DNA from 3 places in the Streptomyces sp. NPDC028722 genome. Region 3 is predicted to be linked to each of the others. Evidence: riboswitches for the same ligand, from Rfam matches in the RefSeq annotation. Region 3 holds a riboswitch; each other region holds the start of a gene.

Region 1 (7,393 bases), on a different contig from region 3:
CAGGCGCGAGGGGCGGCACCGGGTCGATGCCGAGGCCCGGGACCGGGGCAGGCACCCGAGCCCGCCCCCGGCACGGCGGTGAGCGGCGTGAGTGGTGAGCGGCGCGGGCGGTGAACAGCGGCGGCAAGGCCGAACGTGCCCCACGCCCCGTACGGTCTGCCCCGCACCGCGTGTGCGGGGCAGACCGTACGGGGCGTGGGCCGGCCGTGGGGTCAGGCCACGGCGGCGATCCGCATCCTGATGTCGTCCGGCGACAGCAGACCCTTGGCGGTCACGTGGTCGCCGGAGGACTCCCCGCGGAGCCGGCGCCCGATCCACGGGACGAGGTGCTCGCGGGCCCAGTGCACGTCGTCGCGGCGGATGTCCAGGGTGCCCCGGGGCGGCAGCGGCGGCCACGGCTGCTCCGGGTCGGCCGGGACCTCCATGCCGAGGACCTGCCCGGCCCGCAGGGCCACGCGCGTGTGCCCCTCGGGCGAGAGGTGCAGCCGGTCGCGGTCCCAGGCCCTGCGGTCCTGCACGGACCTCAGGGACCACAGGTCGAGCACGGGGCAGCCGTACCGGTCGGCGATGGCGCGGACGTGCCCGTTGTACGTGGCGATCTTGCCGCGCAGGTGCTTGAGCACGGGCACGCCACGGGTGTCGAAGCCGGTCGTCACCAGCACCGTGCCGACGGCCCCGGTGAGCCGGGCCACGGCGCGCTCGAAGCGTTCGGCCACCTCGTCGGGGTCGGTGCCCGGGCGGATGATGTCGTTGCCGCCCGCGCAGAAGGAGACCAGGTCCGGGGCCAGTTCCACGGCCCTGGGGAGCTGGTCCGCCATGACCTGGTCCAGCAGTTTGCCGCGTACGGCGAGATTGGTGTACTGGAAGTCGCCCTCGGGACGCCGGTCGGCGAGCAGGACCGCGAACCGGTCGGCCCAGCCCACGAACGCCCCGTCGGGGCCGGGGTCGCCGACGCCCTCGGTGAAGCTGTCCCCCACCGCTACGTACGACCCGATCACTGATCTGTTGTTCTTCGAATCGTCTGCCACGTCGGATCATGATTCACCTTCGGATGTGACCTACGCGACCGTAGGCGGGGGTTGACTAACGGTGAGATGAGCCACTCCTAAAGAATCCGCCAACCCCGGAATAGGGCCGCCGTCAGGCGCGTTGAACGCCCCGCAACCGGAACACCGAAGGCCGGACCCCGGGTTGAGGGTCCGGCCTTCGGTGGCGTGTTAGGCGGGCGGTGCGGGGGGTGGGCGTCAGCCCACGGCGAGGCCGTGCCGGCGGAGGTAGCCGACCGGGTCGATGTCGGAGCCGTAGTCCGGCGTCGTGCGGATCTCGAAGTGCAGGTGCGGGCCGGTCACGTTGCCGGTGGCGCCGGACAGGCCTATCCGCTGGCCCGGGATGACGCTCTGGCCGGCCGAGACGGAGAGCTGGGAGAGGTGGCCGTACTGGGCGTAGTAGCCGTCGTTCAGCCGGATGACGACCTGGTTGCCGTACGCGCCGCCCCAGCCGGCGGAGACGACGGTGCCCGCGGCGACGGCCTTCAGGGGCGTGCCGGTCGGGACGACGAAGTCGACGCCGGTGTGGTAGCCGCTGGACCACATGCCGCCGGGCACGTGGTAGCCGGTGCCGGTGGCCGCGCCGGCCACCGGGAGGGTGTAGCCCGTGGAGGCACCGGTGGGCGTGGAGACCGAGCCGGAGGACGGAGCGGACCGCGAGGTCCGGGCGGACCGGGTGGAGTTCGGGGCCGCGGGGGTGTGCCGCGGGGCCGCGGTCTCGGTGCGGGTCTGCGCGGCCTTCGCACCGAGGCTGAGCTTCAGGCCCGGGTGGATCAGCGACGGATCGGCGCCGACGGCCTGCCGGTTGTCGTCGTAGAGGCGCTGCCAGCCGCCGCTGACACGCTGCTCGTCGGCGATCTTCGAGAGGTAGTCACCGCTGCGGACCGTGTAGGTGCGCAGATCCGTGCCGGGGTGCGCGGCGGCCTTGTCCGCCGTGCCCGGGAGGGACTGCGCGGTCTTGCCGGACACGGCCTGCACGGGGGCAGCGGCCTGCGTGGCGTGCGCACCGGTGGCCCCGATCAGCGGGAGAGCCAGCGCGGCGCCACCGGTTCCGGCGGCGGCGATGGAGCGGGAGAAACGCTGGGGCTTGGGACGTCGGTGCTTGCCCTTGGCGGACATGGCGCGGTTCCTCTCCGGCGCCTGCGAGGTCAGCTGTCGGGTTCGGGCTGGAGCTGCCCGGCCGTGCACCGCACGGCTTCACCCCAAAGCCTGTCGCGGAGACCGGGACAGGCAGTCGTACCTGGTGGGTCCCCCGCTCCTGCCGGACGCGGGTCAAGTGTGTGGGGCTCCGGGCGGCGGCAGGATTCGGCGTTCCGTCCGGATTGGTGGTGAACGTAAGCGAGCGGGACGCGAGGAAACAAGCACCTGGTTCCCGCTACCCGTGTTTCGGATGACCGGATACGGGAACTCATGGTCACCCTGCGTGTGTTTCCGCCTCCCCCGTCCCCCAATTCCCCTTGCGACGCCCAGCATTACGTGGACATGACGTGTGACGCGGCGTCACGAATATGACGCTCCTCACGCGGGCCCTCCCCAGGTCGCCTCATTTCCCTCCGACTTGGACGGAAGACCGCGATTCCGGCAGACGGCTCAGATACGACGCAGCCGGAAAACCGCCGCATCCAGGTCACCCTTGAGCCCCGCACGCAACCCGTAGTGCAGGAGCACCGTCCCTCGATACTTTTCCCCCGTTTCGCGGCATTCGTACGAGGCTGTCGGATCGAGTCCGCGCAGCCGGACCGCCGGCGCCGGTTCGCCGTAGCGCTGCGCCTGGAGCCAGGCGAGGACCACCGCCTCCTCCCCCCAGGACGTACTGGACCGCGCCGAGGCCGCCCGTCGGGGACCGCAGCCGGTACAGCTCGCCGCGCTGCACGACCGGCCGGATCTCCTTGTAGAGCGCCACCCACCGCCGGGCCTCGGCCAGCTCCCGCGGGGACCACCGGGTGAGGTCGCCACCGATGCCGAGCACGCCCGCCATGGCGCTGACGAAGCGGAGTCGCAGCGTACTCATCCTGCCGTCGAGCTGGGTGTCCGGGCTGTCGGTGACCCAGGCGGCCATCACGCGCGCGGGATGGAACTGACTGAAGCCGTGCTGGATGGCGAGCCGGTCCAGCGGGTCGGTGTTGTCGGAGGTCCACACCTGGTCGGTGCGGCTCAGCACACCGAGGTCGATCCGGCCGCCGCCGCCCGAGCACGACTCGAAGGCGACCTGGGGGTGGGCCGCGCGCAGCCGGTCCAGCAGGGCGTACAGGGCGTGGACGTGGTCGATCCACAGGCGCTGCGGGTACGGCTCCCCGGGCCGGCCGGCGTCGGTGAAGCAGCGGTTGAAGTCCCACTTCACGTAGTCGATGGGGGTGCCGGACAGCAGGGCGTCCAGCCGCTCCCACAGGTACGCGCGGACGTCCTCGCGGGCGAGGTTGAGGACGAGCTGGTTGCGCAGTTCCGTGCGCCTGCGTCCCGGCTGGTGCCGGACCCAGTCGGGATGGGCGCGGTAGAGATCGCTGTCCGGGTTGACCATCTCGGGTTCGACCCAGATGCCGAACCGCACGCCCAGATCGTGCACCTGGTCGGCGAGTGGTCCGAGACCGCGCGGGAAACGGTCCGGACTGGGCGTCCAGTCGCCGAGTCCGGCGCGGTCACCGGTGCGGGCGCCGAACCAGCCGTCGTCGACGACGAACAGCTCCACCCCGATGTCGGCCGCCCGGCGGGCGAGGGCGGCCTGCTGTTCCTCGGAGATGTCGAAACCGGTCGCCTCCCAGGAGTTGAACAGCACCGGCCGGTCCCGGTCCGCGTCCGGGACGACGTACGCGCGTTGGTAGGCGTGCCAGGCGCGGCTCGCGCCGCCGAAGCCGTCGTCGCTCCACAGGCCCGCGAAGACGGGGGTGGTGTACGACTCCCCGGGCCGTAGGAGCAGCAGGCCCGAGTCGTCGTGCCCGGCGCCGCCGGTGATCTGCACGCGCGCGTCCGGGAGCTGGGCCTCGCCGTAGGTGAGGGGGGTGGTGGTGAGCCGGGACTCGGCGGCCCAGCGGCCGTGCAGCTGGGACAGCCGCCAGCCCTCGCGGTCGGGCAGCGTCGGCCCGCAGCAGCTCCACGGGCGCGTGGCCGCCGTTCGCGACGGTCACCCGGCGCTCCACCACGTCCCCCTGCATCCGGTAGTGCAGCGTGAGGGCCAGGCCGTCGTCGTCGAAGCGGAGCCGCAGCGCGTCGCCCTCCGTGTCGTACGCCACGGAGCGCCACTCGGTACCGCGCCGCTCGTCCGTGCGCACGGACAGGGCCGGGCGGACGAAGCGGGGGCCGCCCTCGACGGGATACTCCTCGCGGCCGTCGAGCGGGGACTCGAAGGGCCGGTAGCCGGGCAGCGGGTCGGCCGCGAGGACTTCGGCGTCGGCGAGGACGATCCGCGGTCCCCGGTGCAGATGGAGCAGTTCACCGGCGCCGGTGAGGTGCAGGGCGTAACTGCTGCCGGGGCCCGACAGGAGCCACGTACGGCCGTCGTCGGGGCATTCACCATCGATGCCTCGCAGGTGTCAACAAATGCGCTCAGACCCCAACATCACCGAGGGCGTCGGAGCGCGTGACCATGCCTGTGGACAACTCGTCGCCCGGGGAAATCGATGTCGTATGGTCGTCGCAGTGCCCGCCGGTGAGCCGCGCCGGCGGGGCCGACCGGGAGGAGCCCCCGTGACGCAGCAGGTCCCGTCGACCGAGCCGGAGCTGGCCGGAGTGCGTAATTTCCGTGACGTGGGCGGGCTGCCGACCACGGACGGACGGCGGGTGCGCCACGGCGTGCTGTTCCGCAGCGGGCATCTGGCGCACGCGACCGAGGACGACGCGGCGTTCCTCGCCTCCCTGGGCCTGCACACGGTCTTCGACTTCCGCAACGCGGCCGACCAGCGGCTGGAGGGCGCCGACGTCGAGCTGCCCGGCGTGCGGAACGTGAACCTGCCGCTGAGCGACCCGGCGGACGGCGCCGAGTTCTGGACGATGGTCCGGGAGGGCGAGCTCGACCAGCTGCGCGCCATCCTGGACGACGGCAAGGGGGCGGCCCGGATGATCGCCTCCTACCGGAAGATCGTCAGGGAGCGCACCGCCGAGCACTCCCGGGTACTGCACGCGCTCGCCGACGACAGCGTGCCCGCCCTGATGCACTGTGCGGCCGGCAAGGACCGCGCGGGCATCTCCATAGCGGTGACACTCCTCGCCCTCGGGGTGGAGCGGGACGCCATCGCCGCGGACTACCTGGAGTCCAACGCCAGGCACCGCCGCTACAAGGTCCGCCGCAGCGGCAGTGCGGACTCCGCGTACACGCCCCAGGTCATGGAGCTGCTCGACCCGCTCTTCGACGCCCGCGCCGAATACCTGGAAGCGGCCTTCGGGAGCATCGAGGAGACCTGGGGCGACGTCGACACCTACCTGCGCCAGGGCCTGGGCCTCTCCCCCGAGACCCGCGAACGGCTCCGCGAGCGCCTGCTGGACTGACCGGGGACGCCGGCCCGGCCGTGGGCGCCCGGCGGCTCACGACTTGGCGCCCACCGTGAACAGCAGGTACAGGAACGCGGCCAGGACATGCCCGAGGGCGATGTAGATGACCAGCCGGATCCAGAGGGAACGGGGGAACTTGGTCTCGAAGTCGCTCATGGCAGCTCTCCGGTCAGCGGTCCCAGGCACAGTGTGGCCGTGGGACTCTGCAACAGGGTGTGGACGAACAGCAGCTCGACGCCGTCCTGGTCCTCGGCGGCGAGGCGGTGCGGGGTGAGGGAGTCGAAGTGCGCGCTGTCGCCGGCGGCGAGCAGATGCGCCGCGTCGCCGAGGCGCAGCCGCAGCCGCCCCCTCAGGACGTACAGCCACTCCTCACCGGGATGGACGCGCACGATGTCGCCCTGCGAGCCGTGGGGCACGCGCACCCGCAGGGCCTGCATACCGCGGCCGGGCGCCCCGGCCTGCACATACGTCCATCCGCCCGCCCGCGTGGGCTCCATGTCGGCGGCCCGCACGATCGCGTCCCGGTCGGCGACCGTCTCGCCGAGCAGCTCGGAGACGGTCGTACCGTAGATACGGGCGAGCGCGAGGAGCATCGGCAGCGAGGGCTGGCGGTGCCCGGTCTCCAGGCGGGACAGGTGGGCCGGCGAGAGCCCGGCGGCATGCGCCGTGGCCTCCAGGGTCAGCCCCGCACGCCGGCGCAGGGCGCGCAGCTGGGGCGCGACGGCGGGCAGATCGTCACCCGGCCCCGTCGGCGGCGGGACGTCTGAGGCGTTCATGCCTCCATTCAGCCCGATTTTTGCCCGAGCGGCAATTTCCTTGCCTCAGAGGCAAACACCCCCGGGCGGGCGCCTCGTGCCGATCGTGCCTGGATGCGAACGCTCAAAAAGAGGGGACCGCCCCGGCAGACCCGGGTCAGCGGTTCGCCACCGCCTGTTTGATGAGGGTCCTGCCGAAGTCCCACAGCAGGCCACTGCCGGTGTGCGCGTCGTCCATCACCGCGGTGAAGGCCTCCACGAACCGGTCGACATCGGCCTCGTCGATGATCAGCGGCGGGATGAGCTTGATCACTTCCAGGTGGTCGCCGGAGACCTGGGTGAGGATCCGGTGCCGTTGCAGCAGCGGGACGACGACCATCTGGGCGAACAGTCCCTTGCGCGCCGCCTGGAGCACGGTCCAGCGGCTGCGCAGCGCCAGCGAGGACGGCCGGCCGAACTCGATGCCGATCATCAGGCCCCGGCCGCGCACGTCGGCGAGCAGCTCGTACCGGTCGACGAGCGCGGCCAGCCGGGACTTCAGCAGCTCACCCGTCCTGCGCACGCCCGCGACGATCTGTTCGTTCTCCATCACCGACAGCACGGCCAGACCGGCCGCCATCGCCTGGGCGTTGGAGCCGAAGCTGGCCGAGTGCACCAGGACGCGGTCCATGGACGAGTAGACCTTCCTGAAGATCCACTCCTTGCCGAGGGTGGCGCCGACCGGGACATAGCCGCCGGACAGCGCCTTGGCCACGCACACCAGGTCGGGCTCGACGCCGTCCTCGTGCTGGTAGGCGTAGAAGTCGCCGGTGCGGCCGAGCCCGGTCTGCACCTCGTCGACGATGAGCAGCGCCCGGTGCCGGCGCAGCAGGTCCTGGGCGGCGCGCAGATAGCCGGGCGGGGTCTCGTGCACGCCCTTGCCCTGGATCGGCTCGACGATCAGGGCGGCCACGTCACCCTTGCTCAGCTCCCGGGCGAGCGCGTCCAGATCCCCGAGGGGGACGGCCGTGTCAGGCAGCAGGGGGTCGAACCCGTCCCGGAAGCCGCTCTCGCCGTTGACCGACAGGGATCCCGTGGTCAGACCGTGGAAGGCGTGGTCGCAGTAGAGGA
Region 2 (5,089 bases), 140 kb from region 3:
GCGACACCCGCTTTAGGAGTTCGCTCCGCCAGCTCAGTGGCCTAGTTCTCGTCGCTCAGACCTCGCCAGCGAGGTGCACGAAGGCTTTCCGGGGTACGGCGAAGTGCACGCTTGTTGCCGTCAACGACTGCCGTCAGTGCGTCGCCGACTGGGGAGTGAAGACACCCCTGACGTCGCCCGACGTCTCTGACCTAACTTGAAGTATAAAGTTTTTTCAGTTTTTCGGCCACAGCAGCATGAGCGTCCCAAATGCTGTCGCCGTAACCCTCCAGCACCTCTTGAGCCGGTATTACTCTAGGCCCGTCAGGGAATAGTTCGCGAGACATCGATTCAGTGACGAGCTCATTGAGCTCATCATCAAACAGCAATTCATTCAAGCGCCACACCTCCGCAGCCTCCGACTGTAGGCGAGAGCACAACTCTTCCGCTGCGCTTGAGTCTCTGTCGCCCTCGTGACTCCGGTGCCATCTCGCAAGCGCATCTGCCGCCGCCCTCAGCTTGTTAAGCGTTCCATAGACGTCAGATAGGACTTGTATCTCGAAGTTCTTTTTTCCTTCAAGGAAAGCCTTGCTCGTTTCATATTCCCTTGCTTCTCTCTCTCGCGCGTTCTGTCGCTTCTCGGCGAGGGAAGAATTGAGCTGCGCAAGAGCTGCACCGAATACAAATGATGCAACTGGCCATACGGTGTCGAAGTGCGGCATGCCAGTAGGGTACTTGTGTCAGCGCACACATCGGGCTGTTTTGGCCGATGTCATCAGGGCGCGAGGTGACTGAGTGGAACCCGTAATTGTAATCCTAACGTTGGGCAGGGCCCTTAAGATCCGAACTCCAATAAGTACCGTTCGTGATGATTTGCACCAGAGGCGGCTGGAAGGCGGCAAAGAGTGCGTCGCACACGCGACGAAAACCGGCCCTGCCTTATGCGCCGCCGGGGTCGGGCCTCTCCGCAGTGGTGGCGAGTCGTGGGAGCCTTGGCATGATGACTGGCGCACGGAATTAGGGGTTCATCCCGCCGGCTCAGTGGCCTAGTTCTCGTGGCTCAGACCTCGCCGGCGAAGTGCACGAAGGCTCACCGACGTTCGGCGAAGTGCACGCTTGTTGCCGTCAACGACTGCCGTCAGCGCGTCGCCGACTGGGGAGTGAGGACCTCTTGGCGCCACCGCCACACCACCGCGGCGGCCGAGGCCGATCGGCCGCCGCCATAGACGGCCCTAGGGCACGACCGACAGGTTTTACACGTAGCAAGCGCCGACCTACCTCAACTTTTCCGCTGGCCGACGTCCGGTGCCCCATGGATGCCCCATCTAGATACCGAGGGGATCACCGCAGGCATTCTAAGCATCGAAGCTGCGGCGACATGGCGGCTCGGACGTCGCCCTTAGTGAAGAAGCGACGTCGGGCCCGAGCGACCTCACAGGATCGACGTGGATGCAGAGCTGGTCTGTGTTGGAACGGTGGCCGATGGTGTTGTCGGCCGCTGAGGGCCACCCTGCGGCGGCCCACGGGCGACCCGACAGCCCAGGGCCTTCGGCCTCCGCGCTTCGCCCAGTCCCCACTGGCGTCGTGGGTGTCAACTCCACTGCCACTGGTAGAATTTGGGGCGACATCGGGCCCCATCACCGGGAAGGGGCAGCCTGTGCGGACGCCGAGTCCTGCCGCCGTACGGGTGCTAGGTCACTCACATGCGGACCGGCAGGAGCGGAAGACCCAAGCGTAACGAGAGGTTCATCCCCTCTCTTGGGGTGAAGCCGTTGAGTGCGGCCGGGACTTCGCCAGCCCGAACCCGACAGGTCATCTTTCGCAGGCGGTGGCGAAAGGTCTTCCGTGCCCCAGAACGTTGATGACGCCGCAGGCGCTGTCGACCACCCTGCGTACCTCTTCCACTACACGACCGAAGAGGGTCAGCGCAGGATCCTTGAGAGTCGACTCCTGCTTCCTTCCCTCCGGAGTAAGAACTCGAAGGACGCCCGACACGGAGACGGCCAGTACCTGACGGACATCGCCCCAGGTAGCCTGACCGGCTCCCACCTGTCCCAGGCTCTCGTGCGGATACCGTACTGTGCAGCCAAGTTCACTCACTTCATCCAGATCGAGACGACCGGACTGACAGTACGCTTTGGACGGGCCCATGTGTACGTGGTACCCGGAACCGATCCGCTCGACCTGACGGGACGGATCAAGGACTGGGGAATGAATTAACATGCGTTACCTCAAGGTTGCTTGGCATCACACATCTCCCGATGACCCAGTGATTATCTGGAGTGAAATCGGCGAGGACGGTTACGAGGTCCGCAAGGTGGAGCAATTTGCGGACGGGCGTTTGGGCTACGCAGATGCCAGCACTTCGGTAGGGGGTAGCGAGCTAGGTGAATTCCCTGTCCCCGAAGTGGCCACCATCGCGCAGCAAAAGGAATTCTCGCCAGAAACAATCAGCGCAAAAGCATTCGCGAGAAAATGGATTGCCGCCCGCAGCCCGAAGATGAAGAGCGCGAAAAGCAGCAATCGCGCAAAAGTTCGCTTGCGGACCAGCAAGGGTGCATCTAAGCGAAATCTCACTGTGCTCAAAACGCGTAGAGGATGGTCGGTTATGGCTGCTGGAAGTCGCAGGGTTATCGTCACGCTAAAGACGCGTGACGCCGCCCTTGAATGGGCAAGGGAAGCGCTGCGCACCACAAAATCATCATCAACGCGTATCGCAGTCACTGGCGAAAAGGTATCCAACGTAGCCCGTGAACGGAAGAAGTGATCGCCTGCCTTGGTCGCCTCGGCAGCAGGCGGGGCGGCACCCGTTCCGCATGCCGCCCTTCTGGTGTGCCTGGCCAGGCAGGCAGAGGCCGTAACTGGAATGAACCAGCGTAACTCGCTTTGCAGGTTTGTCCGGGCCGGTCAGGGGCTGATCCGGGGCCGTTCATCCTTGTTCAGCGCAGTACCCCGGAGCGGGGCGCGTACTTCAGTGAACGAGGGTGGACGGGGCTGAACGAGACGGAAACTGAGACGGACTCACCGCGCCTCATCAGGCACGATGGGTCGTCTCCGGGGCGAGTCGGCTCGTGAAACCGGCGTCACGGAGACGCTCGTAAGCCGCCTCGACGTCCCTCGGAGTCTCCTGCTCGATCATGAACCCCTGGCGGGGGTAGATCATGAGTCGTTGCTGAGCGCCGACCAGCATGTCCACCACAAGCCGTGGGTCCCTAATCGAGTCGACGTAGTCGCGGAACCCCATAAGAGTGGACGTGCTCACCCATTCGACGGTGGGCCACAGCTTGCGTGCCGTCGCGTACGCGCGCCGTTCCTCGTAGGGCTTGCTGACCAAGAGGACGGATGAAACAGGCACCTGTCGCTCTTCGAGAAGCGCGCGAGAGAACCGGATGTTCTCGCCGGTGTTCCGGGCCCTTGGCTCGACAAGGATGGCGGCAGCCGGCACCCCCAGCTCGACAGCGCGCTCGCGGTAGTGCTCAGCCTCACCGCGAGGCATCCGTTCCTGCGTCGTTCTGCTGGTCGCCCCGGTGAAGACGATGAGCGGCGCCATGCCACGGTGGAAGAGGTCCGCCGTGGTGTCGGCCACCCCGAGATCATGGCTCCCTAGGCCGATGGCTACCGAACACGGACGCACTTCGTGCCCCATCTGCTGGAAGTCCCAGAGACGCTGAGCGTCCGACCAGGACTGCTGCGAGATCACTTCCCTGTTCCGCCTTCCGCCGCCGAGTCTGGAACCTTGAAGTCGTACGTCCATGAGAAGCGCGTCGCCGCATGCACGCCCAAAGCAAATTCGACCACCGTGCCATCGGCCGTGAAGGTCGTTCGGTGTAGCTCTACGACCCACTCGCCGGGCGCAAGCTGCAAGAGCTGCACTTCGTCAGTGGTGGGGACCCGGGCAAACAGCGTCTCTCGCATGTGATCGATCTCGTAGCCCGCGTCGTACAGCACGCGGAACCCGCCGCCCTTGCCGGCCGGGCCCGGTTTGGGATCGACAATGCGCGTTCCCTCAACGTGCTCCGGCCGATAGTAGCTGGTCAGGGTGTGTGTGGGCTGCGTTCCTTCCTTGACCAGCCGCGCGCGGGCGTAGACGTCAGCTCCTTCGGGGAGGCCGTGCGCCGCCGCTGCTGCTGGTGGCGCCGGAACCTTGCTGACTGTCTGCGTCTGCTCATTACGCCGGTAGGAGCGGCCGGACGCGACCCGGTCGGCGATGAAGGCGACCTCGTCGCCATCCCTCCACTTGGCTTTGTCGTAACGCTCGATGCCGAGCCGCTTGAGCGGCGGTCTGTCGCGTACGACCGTGCCGTGCCCACGGGAAGACGTCACTAGCCCCTCGGCTTCCAGTGCCTTATATGCCGCGTGAACGGTGGACTTCGAGCCTTCGCCAGCCTCCACCAAGTCTCTGATCTGCGGCAACTGTTCACCCGGTGCGTATCCACCGGACCGAATCTTCTCCGCAATCCGATCCGCAAGCTCTCGCCACTTCGGTGCCATGCAGAACCTCCCGTCGACAGCGACCAGTGAAGCACAGTCCCAGGACTGTTGACTGTCCTGGGACTGCGTGCCATTCTCTTCCCAGGCCGCTCGCAGTCCTAGGACAGCGAGATGGGAGGTTCCTCTTTTGGTTGCCTTCCACGTCGGCTAGGGGTCCGGGACAGAGCGGGCCGAGGGCGCACCCGACCCTTTGCACTCGGGAGGGCTTAGACCGAAAGGTCATGTCTCCATACGCCTGAAACGGGAGCTCGTGTTCCCGAAGGAGACGCCGCACGAAAACGACCACAGCAGTGTTTGCCCGCTGCGGCCGGTTGCCTCCGTTGCTCGTCTCGTACGAGCAGCGCTGAGGGGAGCCGGAACAGGCCGGACCGGAACCGAGGGAGACCCTCGTGCCGAAGTACAGCTTCACCGCCGAGAAGCTCACCGACACCCTGACCCGTGGGGAGACCACGAGCGCGAGCGGCACGTTGAACGCGCCTTCGCCGCAGGCCGCCAAGAAGGCGGTAGAGCGCAGCTTGCGCAGCAGGGGATACGAGCCGACCGGCGACATCACGATCACCCAAAAGTAGACACATCTGCCTGTCCCACCGACACCCGATGAACGGCGCGCGCCCCCGGA
Region 3 (7,393 bases):
GTTCGCCTCCAGCGTGCCGATGACGGAGGACGCCTTCGGGCACGTCAGGTAGTACAGCGTCGGGAAGGGAGTGCCGTCGGGCAGGCGCGGTGCCGTCTCCACGACGTCCGGCTGACCGCAGGGGCAGCGGTGCGCGATGGCCCTCAGGCCCCGCGGCGGGCGGCCCAGCTGCTGCTTGAAGGCCTCGACGTCCGCGTCGGTGGGCTCGGTGCGCGGAGTGGGCGGCGGAGGGGTTTCCATGACTGCTTTCAGGGTGGCTTTCTCGTCGTTGTGCCGGCTCTGACGCCGGCTCACTGGTCGGAGGCGTCGGACTTGTCGACACCGTCCCAGACGTTCGCGTACCAGGGCCGGTGGGCGGCCCGGAGGTCGGCGCGGGACTGCTTGGCCGCGCCCGGGTCGATGACGACGAACCCGGTCTCGCCGGGCATCACATAATGCAGCCGGCGGCGGATCTGCTGCTCGGCGTAGGCGTCGTCCTGCCAGCGGGCCTTGAGGTCGCGCAGCTGTTCCACGCGCTCGCGGGCCTGCCGCTGCCGCCGCTGGACGTCGGCGATCTCCGCGCGCTGGGAGACGTACTGCCGCATCGGATAGGCGAGGGCGACGACCAGCGAGCACAGCACGAGCGCGAGCAGCGCCGCGCGTCCGGTGAGCCGGGAGCGGCGGGCCTGGCGTTTCGTCTGGGAGCGGTAGACCCGGGCCGCCGTCTGCTCGCCGAGCAGCCGCAGCCTCGTCGCGGTGGAGAACCGGTCACGGTCCTTCACGGCCATTGTTTCCCGCCTCCCGTCACACGCGCGTACGTCCCCGGACACGGTACGGGACCGGGTACGGGGACGTACGTACGACTGGCTAGGACATAGCCCGGGCAGGCTCAGCCCCTGCTGTGCCTACTGGTCCGCGGAGCGCTGTGCCTACTGGTCCGCGGAGCGCTGTGCCTACTGGTCCGCGGAGCGGAACCGGGGGAAGGCCGAGCGGCCCGCGTACACCGCGGCGTCGTCGAGGATCTCCTCGATGCGCAGCAGCTGGTTGTACTTGGCGACGCGCTCGGAGCGGGCCGGGGCGCCGGTCTTGATCTGGCCGCAGTTGGTGGCGACGGCCAGGTCGGCGATGGTGACGTCCTCGGTCTCGCCGGAGCGGTGGGACATCATGCACTTGTAGCCGCTGCGCTGGGCCAGCTCGACGGCGTCGAGGGTCTCGGTCAGCGAGCCGATCTGGTTCACCTTGACCAGCAGGGCGTTGGCGGCGCCGTCCTCGATGCCCCGGGCGAGGCGCTCGGGGTTGGTGACGAACAGGTCGTCACCGACGAGCTGGACCTTGTCACCGAGCTGGTCGGTGATGGTCTTCCAGCCCTCCCAGTCGTCCTCGAACAGCGGGTCCTCGATGGAGACCAGCGGGTACGCCTCGACCAGCTCGGCGTAGTACTCGGTCATCTCCTGGGCGGAGCGGGACTTGCCCTCGAAGGCGTACGAGCCGTCCTTGTAGAACTCGGAGGCGGCGACGTCGAGGGCCAGGGCGATCTGCTCGCCGGGGGTGTAGCCGGCCTCCTTGATCGCCTCGAGGATGAGGTCGAGGGCCTCGCGGTTGGAGCCGAGGTTCGGGGCGAAGCCGCCCTCGTCGCCGAGACCGGTGGACAGGCCCTTGCTCTTCAGGACCTTCTTCAGCGTGTGGTAGACCTCGGTGCCCCAGCGCAGGGCCTCGGAGAAGGACTCCGCGCCGATCGGGGCGATCATGAACTCCTGGATGTCCACGTTGGAGTCGGCGTGCGAGCCGCCGTTCAGGATGTTCATCATCGGCACCGGCAGCAGGTGCGCGTTCGGGCCGCCCAGGTAGCGGAAGAGCGGCAGGTCGCTGGCCTCGGAGGCGGCGTGGGCGACGGCGAGCGAGACGCCGAGGATGGCGTTGGCGCCGAGGGAGCCCTTGTTGTCGGTGGCGTCCAGGTCGAACATGGCCTGGTCGATCAGGCGCTGCTCGGTGGCGTCGTAGCCCACCAGCTCCGGGCCGATCTGCTCGATCACGGCGAGGACGGCCTTCTCGACGCCCTTGCCCTGGTAGCGGTTCGGGTCACCGTCGCGCAGCTCGATGGCCTCGAAGGCGCCGGTCGAGGCGCCGGACGGAACGGCGGCACGACCCGTGCTGCCGTCGTCGAGGCCGACCTCGACCTCGACCGTGGGGTTGCCTCGGGAGTCCAGGATTTCCCGGGCTACGACGACGTCGATGGACGGCACGAGCATCTCCTTCTTGGATGTGACGCTGGAAGTGCGGGGCTGGGTGCCTTACGGCTGTGCCTTGCGACTAGAGCCTAACCGTCCCGGGGGCGTCGGCCACCGACCGACCGTCCCGTGGACAAGGCGACCGTACCTTTTGTTTGTTGCCGAAACAAAGGGGATCGGCGAAAAGGGGCCGGGACGGAGGGGAAAGGGCGGCGGGCAGAAAAAAGCCCCGCCGCGGTGCGTACGGGGGAACACGCACCGGGGCGGGGAGCCCGTGGGGACGGGGACCCCCTCACGGGGCCCTCGGTATGCGGGCCGGGTGTGAGGGGGCTGTGGCTCCGTGCGGAGCCGGGGGTCACTTCAGGTGCAGCTGCTGACCCGGGTAGATGAGGTTGGCGTCCTGGACGATGTCCTTGTTCAGCTCGAACAGCTTCGCCCAGCCGCCCTGCACGTGGTGCGCGGTGGCGATGGAGCTGAGGGTGTCGCCGGTGACGACCTTGTACTCGCCGTCGCCCTTCTTGACCGTCTTGCCGGTCGGGGTGGTGACGGTCTTGCTCTTGTTCTGGCTCTGGCTCGGCGCCTGGCTCGGGGCCTGGCTCGCGGACGCGGCCGGGCGCTCGGCGGAGCGGGAGGCGGTCTGCTGGTCGGTGGAGCGGGTGGTGGTACCGGCCGAGTCCGGGGTGGTGCTCGGGGCGGAGCCGCTGGAGGACGCGCCCGACAGGCCCGTGCCGCAGACCGGCCAGGCGCCCTTGCCCTGCGCGGCCAGGACCTTCTCGGCGACGGCGATCTGCTGCGCCTTGCCGGCCCGGTCGGCGGTGGCGGCGTACTGCGTGCCGCCGTACGCGGCCCAGGTGGAGGCGGAGAACTGAAGACCGCCGTAGTAGCCGTTACCGGTGTTGATGGCCCAGTTGCCGCCGGACTCGCACTGGGCGACGGCGTCCCACTCGGAGGTGGTGGCGGCGGAGGCGGTGCCGGTCGCCATCAGCGGGGCGGCGACGGCGGCGCCGGTGACACCGGCGAGCGTGATGGCACGAACGGCCTTGGACGGACGACGGTGCTTGCCCTTGGCGGAAAACAGCATGAATCTATCCCCTCACCGACGCCTGCGAGGTGAGCTGTCGGGTTCGGGCCGGTTGAGTTGCCCGGCCGCACCTCTCGCTGTCACGCGAGGTGCGGCTTCACCCCCAGCCGGTGCCAGCCTCTTCGACTGCTGGTCCCGGCACTTACCTTGGGTCCCCCGCTCCTGCCTGCGGCGCTTGACGCGACGACTGTTCCCGGGCAACCGCTGGCAGGATTCGGCGTTGCGACTGCCGGGGCTCGTGGTGACGAGCGATCTCGACCGTAGACACGTGATCGACGGAATTTCAAAGACGATCAGGGCTTCTGAGACTCATCCCACACTTTCGCCAAAACGGACATCAAGCGCCAAATGAGGCGTCAACTCTCGCTATTTCGCGTCCGTTTCGTACCCGACTTCGAGGGTCTGACCGGCACTGATGTGGTTCGGGTCGGTGCCTATGGCCTTCTTGTTGCCGGCGTAGAGCGCCCGCCAGCCGCCGTCGACGTCAAGGGAGTCGGCGATGGAGGCGAGGGTGTCACCCTCGTGGACGGTGTAGGCGTCCGACTCCCGGGAGGCGTGGCGGCCGGACAGTGCGGGACTTTGACCGTTTGTCACGGTTTCGTCCGCACTCGTGCCGCGGTGGCGCCCGCCGGCGTCCAGGCTGCCGGTGTCGACCAGACTCCAAGAACCGGCGGCCTGTTGGGGATTGTCCGGATTGCCGGTGTCGGGGGTGGCCGTGGCCGAGCTGTCGGCACCCTGCGGGGTTCCGGCGTCCGACGGAGTGGACTTGTCGGACTCGGGAGTTTTGGTCCCGGTGGCCTTGCCGGTGCCCTTGTCCGGTTTCGCGGTCGGCGTGGTGGCCGGGGCCGAGGAGGAACCGGAACCGGAACCGGAGCCGGTGTGCGAGCCGGCACCGGTGGAGGACGGCGAATCCGGCGAGCCGGACGTGCCGGACGTGTCGGAAGTACCGGAACTGCCGGACGTACCGGCCGATCCCGGCGAGCCGGTCGAGTCCGAGGTGCCGGTCGAACCTCCGGATCCGCCGGTGTCACCGGAACCGCCGGTGCCGCCGGTGCCGCCGACGCCGGTGTCGACGTCCACGGAGCCCGAGTTCGAGGTCAGCCCGGACAGCAGGGCGCAGGTGGCCCACGGAGTGGTGCCCTTGGCGGCGAGGATCTTCTCGGCGACGGCGATCTGCTGGGAGCGGCTGGCCTGGTCGGCGCTGGCCGCGTACTGGCTGCCGCCGTACTTGGCCCAGTCGTCCTGCGAGATCTGGAGGCCGCCGAAGTACCCGTTGCCGTTGTCCGCGCTCCAGGAGCCGCCGCTCTCGCATTCGGCCACCTTGTCCCAGGTGGTGCCGTCGGCCGCGTGGGCGCTCGCGGCGCCGAGGAGCGGAATGGCGATGGCGGAACCGGTCACGCCGGCCGCGACGAGGAGGGCCGGAGCCTGACGGGGGCGACGGTGTCGGCCGTTCCCGGAGAGCATGCAGGAGCCTTTCGAGCGACAGCAGGACCGGCGGCGAACGGTGCCCGCCGCGTTGAGGGGTGAACGTATCGGCAGACGATCACTTGTCACAAGTTAATGCCGCACAGATCACGTGAAGATCACAAAGTTGAACGTCTGTCATTTCCGTGGCGCGGTGGGCCTCACGCGGTGGGTGTGAACTCCACCGGCAGGGTGCGCAGACCGCGCATGATGAGCCCGCCGCGCCAGCGCAGCTCGGCTGGGTCCGCGGCGAGACGCAGGTCGGGCAGGCGGGTGAGCAGGGTGGCGAGCGCGGTCTGGCCCTCCAGCCGGGCGAGCGGGGCGCCGAGGCAGTAGTGGATGCCGTGGCCGTAGCCGAGGTGCTGGTTGTCGCGGCGGGCGAGGTCGAGCACGTCCGGGCCGGTGAACCGCTCCGGGTCCCGGTCCGCCGCGGCCAGGACGACGAGCACCGGATCGCCCGGCGCGATGTCCTGCCCGCCGATGGTGAGCGGCTCGGTGGCGAACCGCCAGGTGGCCAGCTCCACCGGCCCGTCGTAGCGCAGCAGTTCCTCCACGCCGGTCTCCAGCAGGTCCCGTTCCCCGCGCGCCAGGGACTCCTGGAGCCGCAGGCGCTGCCCGGGGTGGGTGAGCAGGGCGTAGGTGCCGTTGCCGATGAGGTTGACCGTCGTCTCGAAGCCGGCGAACAGCAGGATGAAGGCCATCGCGGCGGCCTCGTTCTCGGTGAGGTGCTCGCCGTGGTCGGAGGCGCGGATCAGGCCGGAGATCAGGTCCTCGCCGGGCGCCGGTTCGGCGGGCAGGGCCGCGCGCTTGCGGTGGATCAGCTCGGCGAGATAGCCGCGCATCTTCTTCACCGACCTGGCGACCCCGCCCCGGGGCCCGCCACCGTGCCGGATCATCATGCCCGCCCAGTCCCGGAAGTCGTCCTGGTCCTCGGGCGGGACGCCGAGCAGGTCGCAGATGGCGTAGATGGGCAGCGGGAAGGCGAACTCGTGGATGAGGTCGGCGGAGCCCGATGCCGCGAACCGGTCGATGAGGTCGTCGGTCAGCTGCTGCACCCGGGGCGCGAACTCGGCGACGCGGCGCGGGGTGAACGCCTTGCTGACCAGCCTGCGCAGCCGGGTGTGGTCCGGCGGGTCGATGTTCAGCAGATGCGTCATCAGTTCGGCCTTGCGCTCGCCGGGGATGCCGGTCTTGCCCCTGGCGTGCGCGGGCTCGTCGTGATGCGCCGGGTTCTTGCTCAGCCGCTGGTCGGCCAGGGCCTGCCGGGCGTCGGCGTACCGGGTGACCAGCCAGGCCTCGACCCCGCTCGGCAACCGCGTGCGGTGCACGGGGGCGTGCTCGCGCAGCCAGGCGTAGGCGGGGTAGGGGTCGGTGGCGAACTCCCACGTGAAGAGGGCGGGCGGCGGGCCGTCGGGGCGGAGCTGGTCGGTCACTCCCCGACGGTATCCGGCTCGCCCGGGAAGGCGCGGCGGGGTGACGCTGCAAGCGCTTGCAGCGTGCCTTCCCGCTCCCCGGCGGCTGCCCTGCGCCCCACCTTCCCCTACTCCTCCGTCACTCCCCTGCTTCCCCGTCCGTGCCCTGCCGGTGCGGCAGCGGGACCGGTTACCGCGCGGTGTGGACGGCTCCTTCTCCCTGTGCCGCGCCCGCCCCCGAGCGCCTCACTCCGGTCCATCGGGGCTAGGGCGCTGAGCGGACAGGCCCTCAGCGGCCCGTATCGCGTCCCGGTACACCCGCGCCGCCGCCCGCAGCGCCGCCTCGGGGTCGATGCCGGCCGCCTCGGCGCGGACCGCCAGCGCCAGCAGTTCGTACCCGATGCCCTCGCCGCGCGGCAGGGGTACGTCCAGGTCCGCCGTGCGGGTGCGGGAGGCGAGCTTCGCGGCGAGTGCCAGGCCGGGCTGGCCGAGGGGTACGCCGTCCGTGACCGAGGTGCGCCGCTTCTCCTCGGCCTTGGTGCGCAGCCAGTGCTCCTTGACGTCCTCCGGGGTCTCGGCCGTCTCGTCGCCGAAGACGTGCGGGTGCCGGTGGACGAGCTTGGCGACGATGCCGCCGGCGACATCGTCGACGGAGAACGGCGCGTCCGGGTGCTCCTCGGCGATCCGGGAGTGGAAGACGACCTGGAGGAGGACGTCACCCAGTTCTTCGCGCAGCTCCTCGCGGTCACCGGCCTCGATCGCCTCGACCAGTTCGTACGCCTCCTCTATGCCGTACTTCGCCAGGCCCTCGTGGGTCTGCCGGGCCGACCACGGGCACTCCGCACGGATGCGGTCCATGACCTGTACGAGGTCCAGGAGGCGGGCGCCCGGCAGGTCGTAGGAGGCGGGCAGCAGCTCCAGGTCGGGCATGGCGGTCCGGCCCGTGCCGGCCAGCCGGGCCAGGCCGTCGGTGAGGGCCGGCTCGCCCTCGCCGGTGGCCACGACCACCACCGTCCGCCCGCCGGCGCACGCGTCGACCAGCTCCTGAGCGGTGGGCGCCGTCAGCGCCACCGCTATCCCCGCCTCCCGCAGATACGGCAGCTGCGGATGCGCGCCGTCCGCGCACAGCACGGCGTCGGCGGCGCGCAGGGCCTGCCAGGCGGGCCAGGACAGCAGGCCGGGGGCGACGCGGTGGCTGGTGGTGAGCAGGACGGCACGGCCGGGGGTGG

The links. Region 3 has a riboswitch for cyclic di-AMP ahead of AB0F03_RS05660 (transglycosylase family protein). Riboswitches for the same ligand answer to the same signal wherever they lie in the genome.
Region 1: linked by a shared signal. The riboswitch ahead of AB0F03_RS26060 (peptidoglycan DD-metalloendopeptidase family protein) and the one ahead of AB0F03_RS05660 (transglycosylase family protein) in region 3 are both predicted to bind cyclic di-AMP.
Region 2: linked by a shared signal. The riboswitch ahead of AB0F03_RS06310 (HYD1 signature containing ADP-ribosyltransferase family protein) and the one ahead of AB0F03_RS05660 (transglycosylase family protein) in region 3 are both predicted to bind cyclic di-AMP.

Annotation. Positions count from the first base shown of each region.
Region 1 covers NZ_JBEZWU010000019.1:80,219-87,611, forward strand. The annotation lists gene AB0F03_RS26055 (SGNH/GDSL hydrolase family protein) at 213-998, opposite strand; gene AB0F03_RS26060 (peptidoglycan DD-metalloendopeptidase family protein) at 1,245-2,165, opposite strand; cyclic di-AMP (ydaO/yuaA leader) riboswitch at 2,171-2,329, opposite strand; partial or broken gene AB0F03_RS26065 (alpha-galactosidase) at 2,637-4,561, opposite strand; gene AB0F03_RS26070 (tyrosine-protein phosphatase) at 4,728-5,525, shown strand; gene AB0F03_RS26075 (DUF6126 family protein) at 5,562-5,684, opposite strand; gene AB0F03_RS26080 (XRE family transcriptional regulator) at 5,681-6,304, opposite strand; gene AB0F03_RS26085 (aspartate aminotransferase family protein) at 6,441-7,393, opposite strand, start outside.
Region 2 covers NZ_JBEZWU010000003.1:226,140-231,228, reverse strand. The annotation lists gene AB0F03_RS06315 (hypothetical protein) at 192-701, opposite strand; cyclic di-AMP (ydaO/yuaA leader) riboswitch at 1,658-1,822, shown strand; gene AB0F03_RS06310 (HYD1 signature containing ADP-ribosyltransferase family protein) at 1,825-2,199, shown strand; gene AB0F03_RS06305 (hypothetical protein) at 2,201-2,746, shown strand; gene AB0F03_RS06300 (YdcF family protein) at 3,014-3,679, opposite strand; gene AB0F03_RS06295 (GntR family transcriptional regulator) at 3,676-4,470, opposite strand; gene AB0F03_RS06290 (hypothetical protein) at 4,860-5,039, shown strand.
Region 3 covers NZ_JBEZWU010000003.1:84,525-91,917, forward strand. The annotation lists gene AB0F03_RS05645 (DUF501 domain-containing protein) at 1-240, opposite strand, end outside; gene AB0F03_RS05650 (septum formation initiator family protein) at 291-767, opposite strand; gene eno (phosphopyruvate hydratase) at 933-2,222, opposite strand; gene AB0F03_RS05660 (transglycosylase family protein) at 2,563-3,288, opposite strand; cyclic di-AMP (ydaO/yuaA leader) riboswitch at 3,293-3,472, opposite strand; gene AB0F03_RS05665 (transglycosylase family protein) at 3,655-4,752, opposite strand; gene AB0F03_RS05670 (cytochrome P450) at 4,914-6,185, opposite strand; gene AB0F03_RS05675 (nucleoside triphosphate pyrophosphohydrolase) at 6,411-7,393, opposite strand, start outside.